Alicycliphilus denitrificans K601: one gene and its partner. The protein of the gene in region 1 interacts with the protein of each later gene in a pairwise test. Links are inferred from orthologs where the notes say so. Each region holds a gene or a part of one and is shown on either strand. Other genes may lie near its edges.

Region 1 (9,549 bases):
GCCGTGGACGAGCTCGACATCGACTACGGCGGCGACAGCATCGAGATCGGCTTCAACGTGACCTACCTCATCGACGTGCTGGCCAACATGGGCCAGGACATGGTGAGGATGGAACTGGCCGACGGCAACAGCTCGGTCGTCTTCGGCATCCCCGACAACACGCACTTCAAGTACGTCGTGATGCCCATGCGCATTTGAAACTATTGTTTTAATAGCTGCAAGCGCTTGATGGACGGGCGCTAGCACCTATTTCCGCTTAGAGAAGAATTTCGGCCCCTCGCCACGCGCCAGGGGCCCACCGGCCCCAAGGCATTCCATGACCGACGAGAACCAGCCCGATCCCCAGACCACGGCCCCCGCAAGCGTTGACGCCGGCGGCTACGGCGAAGGCGCCATCCAGATCCTGGAGGGCCTGGAGGCCGTGCGCAAGCGTCCGGGCATGTACATCGGCGACACGAGCGACGGCACGGGCCTGCACCACCTCGTGTTCGAGGTGGTGGACAACTCCATCGACGAGGCGCTGGCCGGGCATTGCGACGACATCGTCGTCACCATCCACACCGACAACTCGATCTCGGTGATCGACAACGGCCGCGGCATCCCCACGGGCGTGAAGATGGACGACAAGCACGAGCCCAAGCGCTCGGCGGCCGAGATCGCGCTCACCGAGCTGCACGCGGGCGGCAAGTTCAACCAGAACAGCTACAAGGTCTCGGGCGGCCTGCACGGCGTGGGCGTGTCGTGCGTGAACGCGCTGTCGAAGAAGCTGCGCCTCACCGTGCGCCGCGACGGCAAGACGCACCAGCTCGAATTCTCCAAGGGCGTGGTGCAGAACCGCCTCATCGAGGTGGTGGACGGCTTCGAGGTCTCGCCCATGAAGATCGTAGGCCCCACGGAGAAGCGCGGCACCGAGGTGCGCTTCCTGCCCGACACCGAGATCTTCAAGGAGAACAGCGACTTCCACTACGAGATCCTGGCCAAGCGCCTGCGCGAGCTCTCGTTCCTCAACAACGGCGTGCGCATCCGCCTCATCGACGAGCGAACGGGCAAGGAGGACGACTTCTCCGGCGCCGGCGGCGTCAAGGGCTTCGTGGAGTTCATCAACGGCACGAAGAAGGTGCTGCACCCCACGGCCTTCCACGCCACGGGCTCGCGCCCGGCCGAGAGCTACGGCGGCATCCCCGGCACCGAGATCGGCGTCGAAGTCGCCATGCAGTGGAACGACGGCTACAACGAGCAGGTGCTCTGCTTCACCAACAACATCCCCCAGCGTGACGGCGGCACCCACCTCACGGGCCTGCGCGCCGCCATGACGCGCGTGATCGGCAAGTACATCGAGCAGAACGAGCTCGCCAAGAAGGCCAAGGTGGACGTGAGCGGCGACGACATGCGCGAAGGCCTGTGCTGCGTGCTGAGCGTCAAGGTGCCCGAGCCCAAGTTCAGCAGCCAGACCAAGGACAAGCTCGTCAGCAGCGAGGTGCGCGCGCCCGTGGAGGACATCGTCGCCAAGGCGCTCACCGAGTACCTGGAGGAAAAGCCCCAGGACGCCAAGATCCTGTGCGGCAAGATCGTCGAGGCCGCGCGCGCGCGCGAGGCCGCGCGCAAGGCGCGCGAGATGACGCGCAGGAAGGGCGTGCTCGACGGCATGGGCCTGCCCGGCAAGCTGGCCGACTGCCAGGAGAAAGACCCGGCGCTGTGCGAGATCTACATCGTCGAGGGCGACTCCGCCGGCGGCAGCGCCAAGCAGGGGCGCGACCGCAAGTTCCAGGCCATCCTGCCGCTGCGCGGCAAGATCCTGAACGTGGAGAAGGCGCGCTACGAGAAGCTCCTGTCCAGCAACGAAATCATCACCCTGATCACGGCGCTGGGCACCGGCATCGGCAAGGCCAGCGAGGACGGCAACGGCAAGAGCGGCGCCGACGACTTCGACGCCGCCAAGCTGCGCTACCACCGCATCATCATCATGACCGACGCCGACGTGGACGGCGCGCACATCCGCACCCTGCTGCTGACCTTCTTCTATCGCCAGATGCCCGAGCTCGTCGAGCGCGGCCACATCTACATCGCCCAGCCGCCGCTCTACAAGGTCAAGAACGGCAAGGAAGAGCTGTACCTGAAGGACGCCGCCGCGCTCGACAACTTCCTGCTGCGCGTGGCGCTGAACCACGCCAGCATCAGCACCGGCGGCGACGCGCCCCGCACGCTGGCCGGCGACGAGCTCGCCACCCTGGCGCGCACGCACCAGCACGCCGAGCGCGTCATCGACCGCCTGTCGGCCTTCATGGACGCCGAGGCCCTGCGCGCCGCGGCCGACGGCGTGGCCTTCAACCTCGACACCCTGGAGGACGCCCAGGCCAGCGCCGTGCAGCTGCAGGCCAGGCTGCGCGAACTGAACACCAGCGGCGTGCCCGCCGACGTGACGGGCGAGATCGACCCGCGCACCGACAAGCCCATCCTGCGCATCAGCCGCCACCACCACGGCAACATCAAGAGCAGCCTCATCACGCAGGACTTCGTGGCCGGCGACGACTACGCCGCACTGGCCGAGGCCGCCGAGAGCTTCCGCGGCCTGATCCAGGAGGGCGCCAAGGTCATGCGCGGCGAGGGCGAGAAGCAGAAGGAGGAAAAGATCTCCGACTTCCGCCAGGCCATGCAATGGCTCATCGGCGAAGCCGAGCGCACCACCGCCCGCCAGCGCTACAAGGGCCTGGGCGAGATGAACCCCGAGCAGCTCTGGGAAACCACCATGGACCCCGAGGTGCGCCGCCTGCTGCGCGTGCAGATCGACGACGCGATCGAGGCCGACCGCGTGTTCACCATGCTCATGGGCGACGAAGTGGAGCCGCGCAGGGACTTCATCGAGACGAATGCGCTGCGCGCCGGCAACATCGACGTCTGATTCTTTGTGTAGGTAGCCTCATAACCTGAGAAATCGAGACCCATAAGTTGAGAAATGCCGCCCCATGAACGCCGCCCCTCAGCTTGTACTCATTGATACAAATTGCTTGGTGAGAGCGTATTTCTCTCCACTACGCCCCATTCTTGGGAGGCCGGTGGCGGGCTACGAGCTAAAGACGCTCAATGGCTTGGCGGCGGAGCTGAAAAATTTAGCGAAACGCCCAGACTTGGCTTGGCTCAGTGACCAAGTCATCGTTAACGAAGTTGACGCGGCCACCGTCACGCTTACGAAGGCGCAGCGCCAAGCAATCGACCAAGACGCTTTAGAAATCCAGAAGGTTGGCAACGCAGCCCTCTATGAAGACTACAGAGATAGAAAGCTTAAGGTACGTCGAGCGCTTACGCTGGCCGATTCGAAAGCTCTGGCGGCCTGCCTTGAGCTGAATGCCGCGCTATCAACCGATGAGTGGCCACTCCGCCTCGTGTCCGAGATGTATGACTACGACAACGGGGACTCTGTTCGGCTCTTTTCGAGTGTGGAGTTAATTGCGTTGTTAGAGCACGAAGGGCTAATCAACCGCGAGACCAGGATTAGGACCTATGCGGACTGGTTAAAAAACGGAGAGAAGCTACTAAGAGAGTCGCCAGACATCTACTCTCGACTATTCAATGAGCCCCCACCGACTGCTCAGGACTGATGCTCCCAAAGCACGTGCGACAAGCTTAGGGCGTCGCCTATACCAAGGTTTAAAACACTGGCAATAAAGGCCGGGTTACGCCCGCCTTCGGTCTCTTGGAAGCTCTGAATGGCCCTAAAAACAGGCGTCTTGTAATACTCCCCAGCCTTAACCACATACTCCTGTTGTGAGGGGGTATCACTTCCGGAAATCACCCGCGTCATCGTCGGCACATTAGCACGGCCCCTATTCCAAGCAGCATAAAACTTTGGGGTATCCAGGCCCGTTTTCATACCGTATAGCTGTTCGCTCAAACGGTCTATAGCGCGCAAGATTGTGATAACAGAAACACCGAACCGTTTCGCGTACTCGGTGATGACCACCAATCCATCGCTTGATGCCCTTACGGCAGCCAAGCATTCATTCGCAACCTCATCGGGGAAGACCAACTGTTGCGCAAACTTCTCTGCAAAGGTCTCGCCATCTTCCTCCGAGAGAGCGTGCATGGTCAGACAGTGGCCGTACTCATGTGCAAGCCAATACTTATAGTCATCACTTCTGCAACCCAGATTGAACACAACCCAAAACGTTTTGGACTCTGGCAAGTAAACGGTCAGCGCGTTTTCGTGGCGCTCCTTGTTCAGGCCCCACATGACCGGCACAAAGATAGCCCCAAAAATATGGAAAAGTCTCTCAAGGTTCTCGTTGCTTAGAACGTCGTGGTTCGATAATCCAAGCGAAGCTCGAGCTCGCGTCGCAGCGTTGCGAATACGCTCTGCATCTAGGGAAGGTTCCCGCAGAAGTGGCGGCTCGAAATCAGGCCTTTCATCCACGAAAGGCAAGAGCTGCTCTAAATGGCGCGCCTGCTCTTCTGCAGCATCGCGCATGGGGCCCGAAACAGGTTTATTGAACTTGGTCCGGTAAGCAAACACCGGCGTAGGCGGCTGAACAACGTTCAGCAGGGTCTCGACCGGTATGCCAAGCACTTCGGACAATTTGGTGAGTTTACTTGGACGGGGAATTGACTCTCCGTTCAGCCAATTGGAGGTCGCTTCCTTGCTCACCGTGCAAGCCTCTGCCAAGGCCGTACCGGACATGCCGAGTCTGCGCATTGCGCCTTCAATGGCAGGGATATTCAGCATAGCGAGTGATGATATGGCGGACGTCAAGTTTCGTCAAGTTGTCGCTCTCAAGGCTTGCTGCGTCGCAAGCAGCTTGAGGACTGCCCGTGTGGCACCACACAGCTGTTCGACTGGCGCCACTTCGAAGAGCTCGGTCCTGGAGCCGGCTGTCAGGGTGAAGCTGCTGAATGAAACCAACTCTGAATCAGGAATAGCCACGGTATGCACCATGCTAGCCGACCGCCCGTAGCGCCGCCAACTGCTCCTTGCTGCCCGGGCGATACCTCGTTCTCTGCCCGAACTGCTTCACGTCACTGTCGCTAATGGTGAAAACTGTGGTGTGGTACAGACAGCCTCCGAACCCATTGCTGAGCCCAACATCCTGACCCCCGTAGACATTCTTTTCACCAGCTATCACCCAGACGGGCTCAAGCCCAGCCTGCGCCAGGCACTGCAGGAAATATTCCCGCGAAACCACGCTGAACCGCCCCGGCTTTCAAGGAGGCCGATTGGTTTAAGTTGACACCTCTGTCGAGGTGTCGCTGACGGCGAGTTGCCTCCAGTAGTTTGCCTCAGCTTCTGCCGGAGGGATGCCCCCAATCGGCGTGAGCAGTCGGACGTGATTGAACCAGTGCACCCACTGCAGGGTGGCCAGCTCCACGGATTCCCTGGTCTTCCAGGGTCCCCGGCGGTGAATCAGCTCGGCCTTGTACAGCCCGTTGATGGTCTCGGCCAGTGCGTTGTCGTAGCTGTCACCCCGGCTGCCCACTGATGGCTGGATACCCGCCTGGTCCAAGCGTTCGGTGTAGCGTATGGAAACGTATTGACTGCCCCTGTCGGAATGGTGCGTCAAGGCATGGGCTGCTGGCTGGCGGTCATACAGCGCCTGCTCCAGCGCATCCAGCACGAAGTCCGTTTGCATGCTGCGGCTGACCCGCCAGCCCACGATGCGCCGGGCGTACACGTCCACCACGAAGGCCACGTACAACCAGCCCTGCCAGGTGGAGACGTAGGTGAAGTCCGACACCCACAGCTCGTTGGGCCGGCTGGCCTTGAATTGCCGGTTGACGTGGTCCAGCGGGCACGGTGCCGATGTGTCCGGCGTGGTGGTGCGCACTGTCTTGCCACGGCGTGCTCCTTGCAAGCCCATGGCACGCATCAGGCGCTCGACCGTGCAGCGCGCCACTGCGATGCCCTCGCGGTTCATCTGCAGCCAGACCTTATCGGCCCCGTAGACCTGCCAGTTGGCGTGCCACACGCGCTGGATGTCGGCTTTCAAACCCTCGTCACGCTGGACGCGTTGACTGCGCAGTTGCGGGTTGCGTTGCCGGGCTGCGTGGCGCCAGTAACACGACGGGGCCATCTGCAGCACCCGGCAGATGGGCTCGACCCCGTAGTCATCACGGTGGCGGTCGATGTAGTTCTTCAAGACTTCAATCGGCGGTCGAGCTCCGCCTGCGCGAAAAACGCGCTGGCCGTCTTCAGGATGTCGTTGGCCCGGCGCAGCTCTTTGACCTCACGCTCCAGTTCCTTGATGCGCTGGGCGTCTGCCGTGGTGGTGCCGGGGCGCTGGCCGCTGTCGACCTCGGCCTTCTTGACCCAGTCATTCAAGGTCTGCGGCACGCAGCCAATCTTGGGCGCAATCGATTCAATGGCTGCCCACAGCGACGGGTAGTCGGCTCGGTGCTCCTGCACCATGCGAACGGCGCGCTCGCGGACTTCCGGGGAGAACTTCGGTGACTTGTTCATGGCTCCATCTTCTCAAGAGTTGGTGCCTCCTCGAAATCCGGGGCTGTTCACCACCGACCAGTGCCGCCAGTTTGGTTGAACCCATAACGGTCGCAACACCAGCCATCTTTGCCACCACACCGGAGACGGCGACACCCGCAGCGACACCGACGGCTCCCTGCACAACATGGGCCGCGACCTCCACCCGGTCCGACCCTTCCAATTTTTCTTGTGCCGATTTTTGGCCAGGCTCGGGTCCTTTGTGCTCCATTCGAGTTCCCTGCGCCTTAGGCCACTATGTAGTTCACTACCGCTTTGAAAATATCGACAAGCAGTTTAAAAAACTCCACTGCCAGCTTGACAGTGCTGTGCAGCATGGAGTCGCGTCCTCCCTCTTGGATGTTGTACCCATACAGTGCGACGAGTACGCCGACCAGGGGCGCGAGCAAAGCACCGATGAAAGGAATTGACGCGGATACGAGGGCGGAGACCGCCGCCCCAATGGCTACGCCAATCGCGAGGCCCGGGTTCGCCAAGAAGAAATCAACAATCTTTTTGATGATGATTTTTCCGACTGCGACGACCTCGCCACCGATGACCTTTGTTTTGTCCCAGAGGTCTTGCATCCGAGTAACAACTTCGGGAGGGAGGCCGCGGTCGAGCAGCGCCTTGGCTGCGGCTGCGAAGCTTTCGGCCTGCTGAGCCTCAGCGTTGATAACTGTCAGTTCAAGCAGTGCTACTTCGGGCTTCATCGTCACGGTTTTTCCTTCTTAAGGCGGGCTGAATCTCACTCATTATGCAGGTCGCCCAAGCGAAAAAATCAGCGATGACGCAGCCACATCCAAGCTCCCAGCGCAAGGAAAAACAGAATCGTGGCAACGCTGACCTTGAGGGCCATCGACAGTATCGAAGCGGTCACAGAGAGCGCCCCGAGTTTTACCAACATAGCGCTTGAGAAAACGACCAAAACGGCTGTCCAGAACATTGCAATCTCCGTGGTTGAAAACTGCAGTCTTACGCAGTGAACCGACAGGTCATGTCGTTTTTGGATGCTGTGTCCAAAAATGTGAAAGGGTCAGGCCACGAGCCACTGGTGCAGCGCACACCGGTTGCCCCCCGTGAAGAGGAAGGCTGTTTGGATAGCAGGTGTGACCTGCGATGCCTGGTTGGCTCTAGTCAAACAAGGCGTATAGTGCTTTTTCAGACGCAGAAGACGCTTTTTCATTGATGACCCACGCTGTTTTTGATGGGAGACGCCGCATCGCGGCGGACTCAGAGATGCCTGCAAAAACAGCGCTGGTAGAAATTTCTCAGCTTATGCGTCCAAATTTCTCAACTTATGCTTACCCATGACGCGTAAGTCGTTGATTCATAAGGCATGAAATTCTCGGCTTATGAGGTCACCTACACTTTGCCGCCGCCGAACTCGGGGCCGGGCGGCAGGCGCCGGCCATGACGCTCCCTTGCCACCACATGGCACCATGAGATCCCCCATCGCCATCGTCGACGTCGATCGCCCCGACACCTGGACCCGCTACCGCGCCGGCCTGTGCAACAGCTGCGCGGCCAACTGCTGCACCATGCCGCTGGAGGTGCAGCTGCCCGACCTTGTGCGGCTGGGGCTGGTCGATCCGTTCGAGGCGGAGCATGTCGCACCGAAGCTGATCGCCAGGCGGCTGCTCAAGGCCAGGCTCGTGGACCACTACAGCCCCAGGCACGGGCTCTTCACCATGGCGCGGCGCGCCGATGGGGACTGCGGCTTTCTGGACGCCGCGACCCGGCTGTGCACGGTGTACGAGCGGCGGCCCGAGACCTGCCGCCTGCATCCGCAGACGAAGAGCCCCAGGCCAGGGTATTGCGCCTATGGGGCGAGGACATTGCAGCGCCGCGGTTGAACGCCCGCGGCATGCCCGTCGCCGCTATCCGGGCCGGGGCGCCTGCCTGATCACGCCCCGCTCCAGCAGAAGCGCGATCTGCTCCTGCGACAGGCCGGCCTCTCCCAGCACCTGCAGGGTGCTCTGGCCGATCTCCTGCGGCCGCAGGCGGTAGCTGGCCGGCGTGCGGCTGAACTTGATCGGCGAGGCCACGGAGCGGAAGCCCTCCACCTCGGCCACCATGCCGCGGTGCGCCGTGTGCGGGTGGGCCAGCGCCTCGACCACGTTCTGGATCACACCACAGGGCACGCCCACCGCCACCAGCTTCTGGAACAGCGTCTGCGCGTCGAAGCTGCTGAAGGCGCTTTGCAAATCCTTCTTGAGTTCGAAGCGGTGCACGGCGCGCTGGGCGTTCGTGGCATAGCGCTCGTCCTCAGCCAGGTGCGCATGGCCCACGGCCTCGCACAGGCGCTGGAACTGGCCGTTGTTGCCCACGGCCAGGTAGATGGGCTCGGTGGCGGTGGCGTAGGTGTCGTAGGGCGCGATGTTGGGATGCCCGTTGCCCGAGCGCTGCGGCGCGCGCCCGGTGAACAGGGTGTTGATGGAGTGCGGGTACAGCGAGAAGAGCGCGCTGTCGAACAGTGCCGACTCCACCGACTGGCCCCGGCCGCTGCGCTCGCGCTCGTGCAGCGCCATCAGGATGCCGATGACGGCGTTGAGTCCCGTGGTCACGTCCACGATGGGCACGCCCATGCGCGTGGCCACGCCCTCGGGGTCGCCATTGATGCTCATCAGGCCGCTGAGCGCCTGCACCGCCGCGTCGTAGCCCGGCAGCCCGCCCAGCGGGCCGGTGGCGCCGAAACCGGTCACGCGGCAGTGGATCAGGCGCGGGAAGCGCTCGCGCAGCACCTCGTCGTAGCCCATGCCCCAGCGCTCCAGCGTGCCGACCTTGAAGTTCTCTATCAGCACGTCGGCGTCCTGCAGCAGGCGCATCACCACGTCGCGCCCCTCGGGCGCGGCCAGGTCCACGCACACGGTGCGCTTGTTGCGGTTGATGCCGGCGAAGTACGAGGCCATGCCGGCATCGTTGAACGGCGGCCCCCAGGTGCGGGTCTCGTCGCCTGCGGGGCCCTCGACCTTGACGACGTCCGCCCCGTGATCGCCCAGGATCTGCGCACACAGCGGACCGCCCAGCACGCGCGACAGGTCCACCACCTTCAAACCATCCAATGACGCCATTGCGGCCTCCTA
Region 2 (6,078 bases), 2.1 Mb from region 1 along the record:
CGATGATCACTTCGAGGTTGATGCCCTTGACCTTGGAGACCAGGTCGTCCAGCTTGGCCTTGCCTTCGGGCTTCAGCACGGATTTGTCGAAGTCGAAGAACGCGTCGGCAGCGTAGGTGACCTTGCTAGCGACGGCAGGAGCGGGCTTGGGTGCTGCGGGAGGAGCGGCCACAGGGGCGGGTGCGGGTGCGGGTGCGGGTGCCGCGGCGGCCTTCACCAGGGCGCCATCGCAGCCTTCTGCGGCGGTGGCGGGTGTCCAGTTGGCATCGCGCCAGCACAGTTCGTTCGTGCCGTTCTTCCAGACCAGTTCACCGGAACCGTTTTGCCAGTTGTCGATGACCTTACCGCCGTCTGCCGCCTTTACTTGGGCGCCAGCCGAGGTTGCAATCACGGCAGAGGCCAACAACATCGCCAATTTGTTCAGTTTCTTCATGGTTCTCCTCTTGGGGAAAAAGCCGCAGCCGTGCTGCGAATCGGGGACGTCGTCAGTGACCATCACCAAAAACGTTGAAATGATTGTGCCATACGTAACAACGCAAAGGCGTCTTTGACGGAGCATCAACAGTAGGACAAAAGCGCAATCCCCGGGATGTGTTGCTCAGCCGCGACATGGTCTTGCACCTAAAATGGTTGTTTCCCGCCGTCTCCACCGCCGTCGTCATGACCCAGTTCGCCAAAGAAACCCTGCCCATCAGCCTAGAAGAGGAGATGCGGCGCAGCTACCTGGATTACGCCATGAGTGTGATCGTGGGCCGCGCCCTGCCCGATGCCCGCGATGGTCTGAAGCCGGTGCACAGGCGCGTGCTGTATGCCATGCACGAGCTCAACAACGACTGGAACCGGCCTTACAAGAAGTCCGCTCGCATCGTGGGTGATGTGATCGGTAAATACCACCCGCACGGCGACAGCGCGGTGTACGACACCATCGTGCGCATGGCGCAGGACTTCTCGCTGCGCCACATGCTGGTGGACGGCCAGGGCAACTTCGGCTCGGTCGATGGCGACAACGCGGCGGCCATGCGCTACACCGAGATCCGCCTGGCGAAGATCGCGCACGAGATGCTGGCCGACATCGACAAGGAGACCGTCGATTTCGGCCCCAACTACGACGGCAGCGAGAAGGAGCCGCTGGTGCTGCCGAGCCGCCTGCCCAACCTGCTGGTGAACGGCTCCGCAGGCATTGCCGTGGGCATGGCGACGAATATTCCGCCACACAACCTCAACGAGGTGGTGGACGCTTGCTTGCATTTGCTGCGCAACCCCGAATCGTCGATCGACGAGTTGATGGAGATCATCCCCGCGCCGGATTTCCCCACGGCCGGCATCATCTACGGCATCCAAGGCGTGAAGGACGGCTACCGCACCGGGCGCGGCAAGGTGGTGATGCGCGCCAAGGTGCACTTCGAGGACATCGACCGCGGCCAGCGTCAGGCGATCATCGTCGATGAGCTGCCCTACCAGGTCAACAAGAAGACGCTGCAGGAGCGCATGGCCGAGCTGGTGCACGAGAAGAAGCTCGAAGGCATCAGCCACATCCAGGACGAGTCGGACAAGTCCGGCATGCGCCTGGTGATCGAGCTCAAGCGCGGCGAAGTGCCCGAGGTGGTGCTCAACAACCTGTACAAGCAGACGCAGCTGCAGGACACCTTCGGCATGAACATGGTGGCGCTGGTGGACGGCCAGCCCAAGCTGTGCAACCTCAAGGAGCTGATCGAGGTCTTCCTGCAGCACCGCCGCGAGGTGGTGACGCGGCGCACGGTGTTCGAGCTGCGCAAGGCGCGCGAGCGCGGCCACGTGCTCGAGGGCCTGGCCGTGGCGCTGGCGAACATCGACGAGTTCATCCGCATCATCCGCGAGTCGCCCACGCCGCCCGTGGCCAAGGCCGAGCTGATGGCGCGCTCGTGGGACAGCCAGCTGGTACGCGAGATGCTGACGCGCACGCGCGAGGACGGCGGCGTGGTGAACGCCGACGACTACCGCCCCGAGGGACTGGAGCGCGAATTCGGCATGCAGGAAAGCGGCCTGTACCGCCTGTCGGACACGCAGGCGCAGGAGATACTGCAGATGCGCCTGCAGCGCCTCACGGGCCTGGAGCAGGACAAGATCGTGGCTGAGTACAAGGACGTCATGGCGGTCATCGAGAACCTGCTGGACATCCTGGCCAAGCCCGCGCGCGTCTCGACGATCATCGGCGAGGAGCTCTCCGCCCTGCGCCAGGAGTTCGGCCAGACCAGGCTGGGCGCGCGCCGCTCCACCATCGAGCACAGCGCGCAGGATCTCTCGACCGAGGACCTGATCACGCCCACCGACATGGTGGTGACGCTGAGCCACACGGGCTACATCAAGAGCCAGCCCCTTTCCGAATACCGCGCGCAGAAGCGCGGCGGGCGCGGCAAACAGGCCACGGCGACCAAGGAAGACGACTGGATCGACCAGCTCTTCATCGCCAACACGCACGACTACATCCTGTGCTTCTCCAACCGCGGCCGGTTGTACTGGCTCAAGGTCTGGGAAGTGCCCGCTGGTTCGCGCAATTCGCGCGGGCGGCCCATCGTCAACATGTTCCCCCTGCAGGAGGGCGAGAAGATCAACGTGGTGCTGCCCCTCACGGGCGAGATGCGCAGCTTCCCCGCCGACCGCTACGTGTTCATGGCGACCAGCATGGGCACGGTGAAGAAGACGGCGCTCGACGAATTCTCCAACCCGCGCAAGGCCGGCATCATCGCCGTGGGCCTGGACGAGGGCGACTACCTCATCGGCGCGGCGCTGACCGACGGCGAGCACGACGTGATGCTCTTTTCCGACAGCGGCAAGGCCGTGCGCTTCGACGAGAACGACGTGCGCCCCATGGGCCGCAACGCGCGCGGCGTCAAGGGCATGCAGCTCGAGGACGGCCAGAGCGTGATCGCCATGCTGGTCGCCGAGGACGAGAACCAGAGCGTGCTCACCGCCACCGAGAACGGCTACGGTAAGCGCACCAGCATCACCGAGTACACGCGCCACGGCCGCGGCACCAAGGGCATGATCGCCATCCAGCAGAGCGAGCGCAACGGCCGCGTCGTGGCCGCCACGCTGGTGCACGCCGACGACGAGATCATGCTGATCACCGACACCGGCGTGCTGGTGCGCACGCGCGTGTCGGAGATCCGCGAGCTCGGCCGCGCCACGCAGGGCGTGACGCTGATCTCGCTGGACGAGGGCGCCAAGCTCAGTGGCCTGCAGCGCATCGTGGAGAACGACGCCAATACCGCCGAGGCCGATGGCGCGGACACGGCTCCTGCCGCGGACGACCCGCATTGACTATCGAAAACAATAGCTGCCAGCGCTTTCCGCAAAAGCGCTGGAGGCATATTTGACTGAAACACCATGAACCGCCCCTACAACTTCTCGGCCGGCCCGGCCGCCATCCCTGAAGAAGTGCTGCAGCAGGCTGCCGCCGAGATGCTCGACTGGCACGGCAGCGGCATGGGCGTGATGGAGATGAGCCACCGCGGCAAGGAGTTCATCGCCATCTACGAGCAGGCCGAGGCCGACCTGCGCGAGCTGCTCGCCATTCCGCCCGGGTTCAGGATCCTGTTCATGCAGGGCGGCGGCATCGCCGAGAACGCCATCGTGCCGCTGAACCTCTCGCGCGCGGCCACGGTGGACTTCGTGGTCACGGGCTCGTGGAGCCAGAAGTCGCGCAAGGAGGCGCAGAAGTACGCCGCCGAGGTGCGCACCGCCGCATCGAGCGAGGAAGGCGGCTTCACCACCCTGCCCGACCCGGCCACGTGGCAGCTCTCGCGCGGCGCGAGCTACGTGCACGTCTGCAGCAACGAGACCATCCACGGCATAGAGTTCCAGGAACTGCCCGACCTGCGCGCGCTGGGCTGCGACGCGCCGCTGGTGGTCGATTTCTCGTCGCACGTCGCCTCGCGCCCCGTGGACTGGAGCCGCGTGGGCCTGGCCTTCGGCGGCGCGCAGAAGAACATCGGCCCCGCGGGCCTGACGCTGGTCGTGGTGCGCGAGGACCTGCTGGGCCACGCGCTGCCCATCTGCCCGAGCGCCTTCGATTACAAGATCGTGGCCGACAACCAGTCCATGTACAACACGCCGCCCACCTGGGGCATCTACATGGCGGGCCTCACGTTCCAGTGGCTCAAGCGCCAGCGCGAGGGCGACGCCACGGGCGTGGCCGCGATGGAGCGGCGCAACATCGCCAAGGCGAAGCTGTTCTACGACTACATCGACGGCTCGCAGTTCTACGTAAACAAGGTGGCGGCCAACTGCCGCTCGCGCATGAACGTGCCCTTCTTCCTGCGCGACGAATCGCGCAACGAGGCGTTCCTGGCCGGTGCCAAGGAACGCGGCCTGCTGCAGCTCAAGGGCCACAAGTCCGTGGGCGGCATGCGCGCCAGCCTCTACAACGCCATGCCGCTCGCGGGCGTGCAGGCGCTGGTGGACTACATGCGCGACTTCGAGCGCGCCGCCACCTGAATCCACTCATAAAAAACGAGCTGGCAGCGCTTGATATTCAAGGCTTTCAAATAGGTTTCATGCTGAAAACCCACAGGGACAAGCGCCAGCAGCTATCAAAACCATGGCAGACAAACCAATGAGCACCACCCCGCAGGCCAGCCCCGCGCTGGCCGATCTGCGCGTGCAGATCGACTCGCTGGACCACCAGCTGCTCCAGCTCGTCAACCAGCGCGCCCGCGTGGCCGAGCAGGTGGGCGAGCTCAAGAAGCGCGAGGGCACGCCCTTCTTCCGCCCCGACCGCGTGGCGCAGGTGATCGAGAAGATCCAGGGGGCCAACCCCGGCCCGCTCAAGAACGCGCACGTGGCCGCCATCTGGCGCGAGATCATGTCCGCGTGCCTGGCGCTCGAATCGCCCCAGCGCGTGGCCGTGCTGGGCCCCGAGGGCACGTTCTGCGAGCAGGCGGCCATCGAGTACTTCGGCGGCGCGGCCGACCTGATGTACTGCAACAGCTTCGACGAGGTGTTCCACGCCACGGCCGCGGGCAGCGCGCAGTACGGCGTGGTGGGCGTCGAGAATTCGAACGAGGGCGTGGTCACGCGCTCGCTCGACATGTTCCTGCACACGCCCTGCCACGTGGTCGGCGAGGTGAGCCTGCTGATCCGCCACAACCTGCTGCGCAGCGTCAACTCGGCCGAGGGCATCGAGGCCGTGCTGGCCCACCCGCAGGCACTGGCGCAGTGCCACGCGTGGCTCGCCAAGCACCTGCCGCATGCCGAGCGCCGCCCGGTGTCGAGCAACGCCGAGGGCGCGCGCCTGGCCGCCACCAACCCGGCCTGGGCCGGCATATCGAGCGAGCGCGCGGCCCAGCAGTACGGCCTGCACGTGGTGGCACACGCCATCCAGGACGACGCCTACAACCGCACGCGCTTCGCCATCATCTGCCTGCCGCACACGCTGGCCACGCCCGCGCCCACGGGCCGCGACTGCACCAGCCTCATCATCTCCGTGCCCAACCGCCCCGGCGCGGTGCACGACCTGCTGGTGCCGCTGAAAAAACACGGCGTGTCCATGACCCGCTTCGAGTCGCGCCCCGCGCGCACCGGCCAGTGGGAGTACTACTTCTACATCGACCTCGAAGGCCACCCCGCAGAGGCCAACGTGGCCGCCGCGCTGGCCGAGCTGCAGCAGCTGTGTGCCTTCTACAAGCTGCTCGGCACCTACCCCGTCGCTGCGTGAGGAGCGGGCCATGTTTGAACAACTCGGCCTGATCGGCTGCGGCCTCATGGGAGGCTCGTTCGCGCTGGCCATGAAGAAGGCCGGCCTGGTGCAGCGCGTGGTGGGCTACAGCAAGTCACCCTCGACCACCGAGCGGGCGCGCCAGCTCGGCGTGATCGACGTGGAGGCGCCCTCGGCCCTGCTGGCCGCCGCCGGCGCCGACATCGTGCTGCTGGCCGTGCCCGTGGCCGCCACCGAGGCCACGCTCAAGGCCATCAAACACCTGGTCACGCCGCAGATGCTGGTGATGGACGTAGGCTCCACCAAGGCCGACGTGGTGAAGGCCGCGCGCAGCGCGCTGCAGGGCCAGCTCGGCAGCTTCGTGCCCGCGCACCCGATCACGG

What was found.
Region 2: the proteins of gyrB (region 1) and gyrA interact in binary tests that used the Escherichia coli proteins (3 or more experiments, as listed by UniProt). The link is inferred for Alicycliphilus denitrificans K601 from one-to-one orthologs.

Annotation. Positions count from the first base shown.
Region 1 is NC_015422.1:2,561-12,109, forward strand. Bases 1-3,107 are described here. They hold gyrB (DNA topoisomerase (ATP-hydrolyzing) subunit B), read left to right. Parts: upstream 1-316; coding sequence 317-2,899; downstream 2,900-3,107. Other genes in these bases: dnaN (DNA polymerase III subunit beta), read left to right, coding at 1-198; ALIDE2_RS00030 (hypothetical protein), read left to right, coding at 2,964-3,107. Also shown: more of ALIDE2_RS00030, read left to right, coding at 3,108-3,596; ALIDE2_RS24145 (helix-turn-helix domain-containing protein), read right to left, coding at 3,587-4,717; ALIDE2_RS00055 (hypothetical protein), read right to left, coding at 6,712-7,182; ALIDE2_RS25140 (hypothetical protein), read right to left, coding at 7,245-7,409; ALIDE2_RS00060 (YkgJ family cysteine cluster protein), read left to right, coding at 7,906-8,319; ALIDE2_RS00065 (CaiB/BaiF CoA transferase family protein), read right to left, coding at 8,344-9,537; ALIDE2_RS00070 (enoyl-CoA hydratase/isomerase family protein), read right to left, coding at 9,547-9,549. UniProt on the Escherichia coli protein: DNA gyrase negatively supercoils closed circular double-stranded DNA in an ATP-dependent manner to maintain chromosomes in an underwound state.
Region 2 is NC_015422.1:2,078,235-2,084,312, reverse strand. Bases 290-3,500 are described here. They hold gyrA (DNA gyrase subunit A), read left to right. Parts: upstream 290-660; coding sequence 661-3,300; downstream 3,301-3,500. Other genes in these bases: serC (3-phosphoserine/phosphohydroxythreonine transaminase), read left to right, coding at 3,367-3,500; ompA (outer membrane protein OmpA), read right to left, coding at 290-433. Outside these bases: more of ompA, read right to left, coding at 1-289; more of serC, read left to right, coding at 3,501-4,476; pheA (prephenate dehydratase), read left to right, coding at 4,595-5,695; ALIDE2_RS09885 (prephenate dehydrogenase), read left to right, coding at 5,706-6,078. UniProt on the Escherichia coli protein: A type II topoisomerase that negatively supercoils closed circular double-stranded (ds) DNA in an ATP-dependent manner to maintain chromosomes in an underwound state.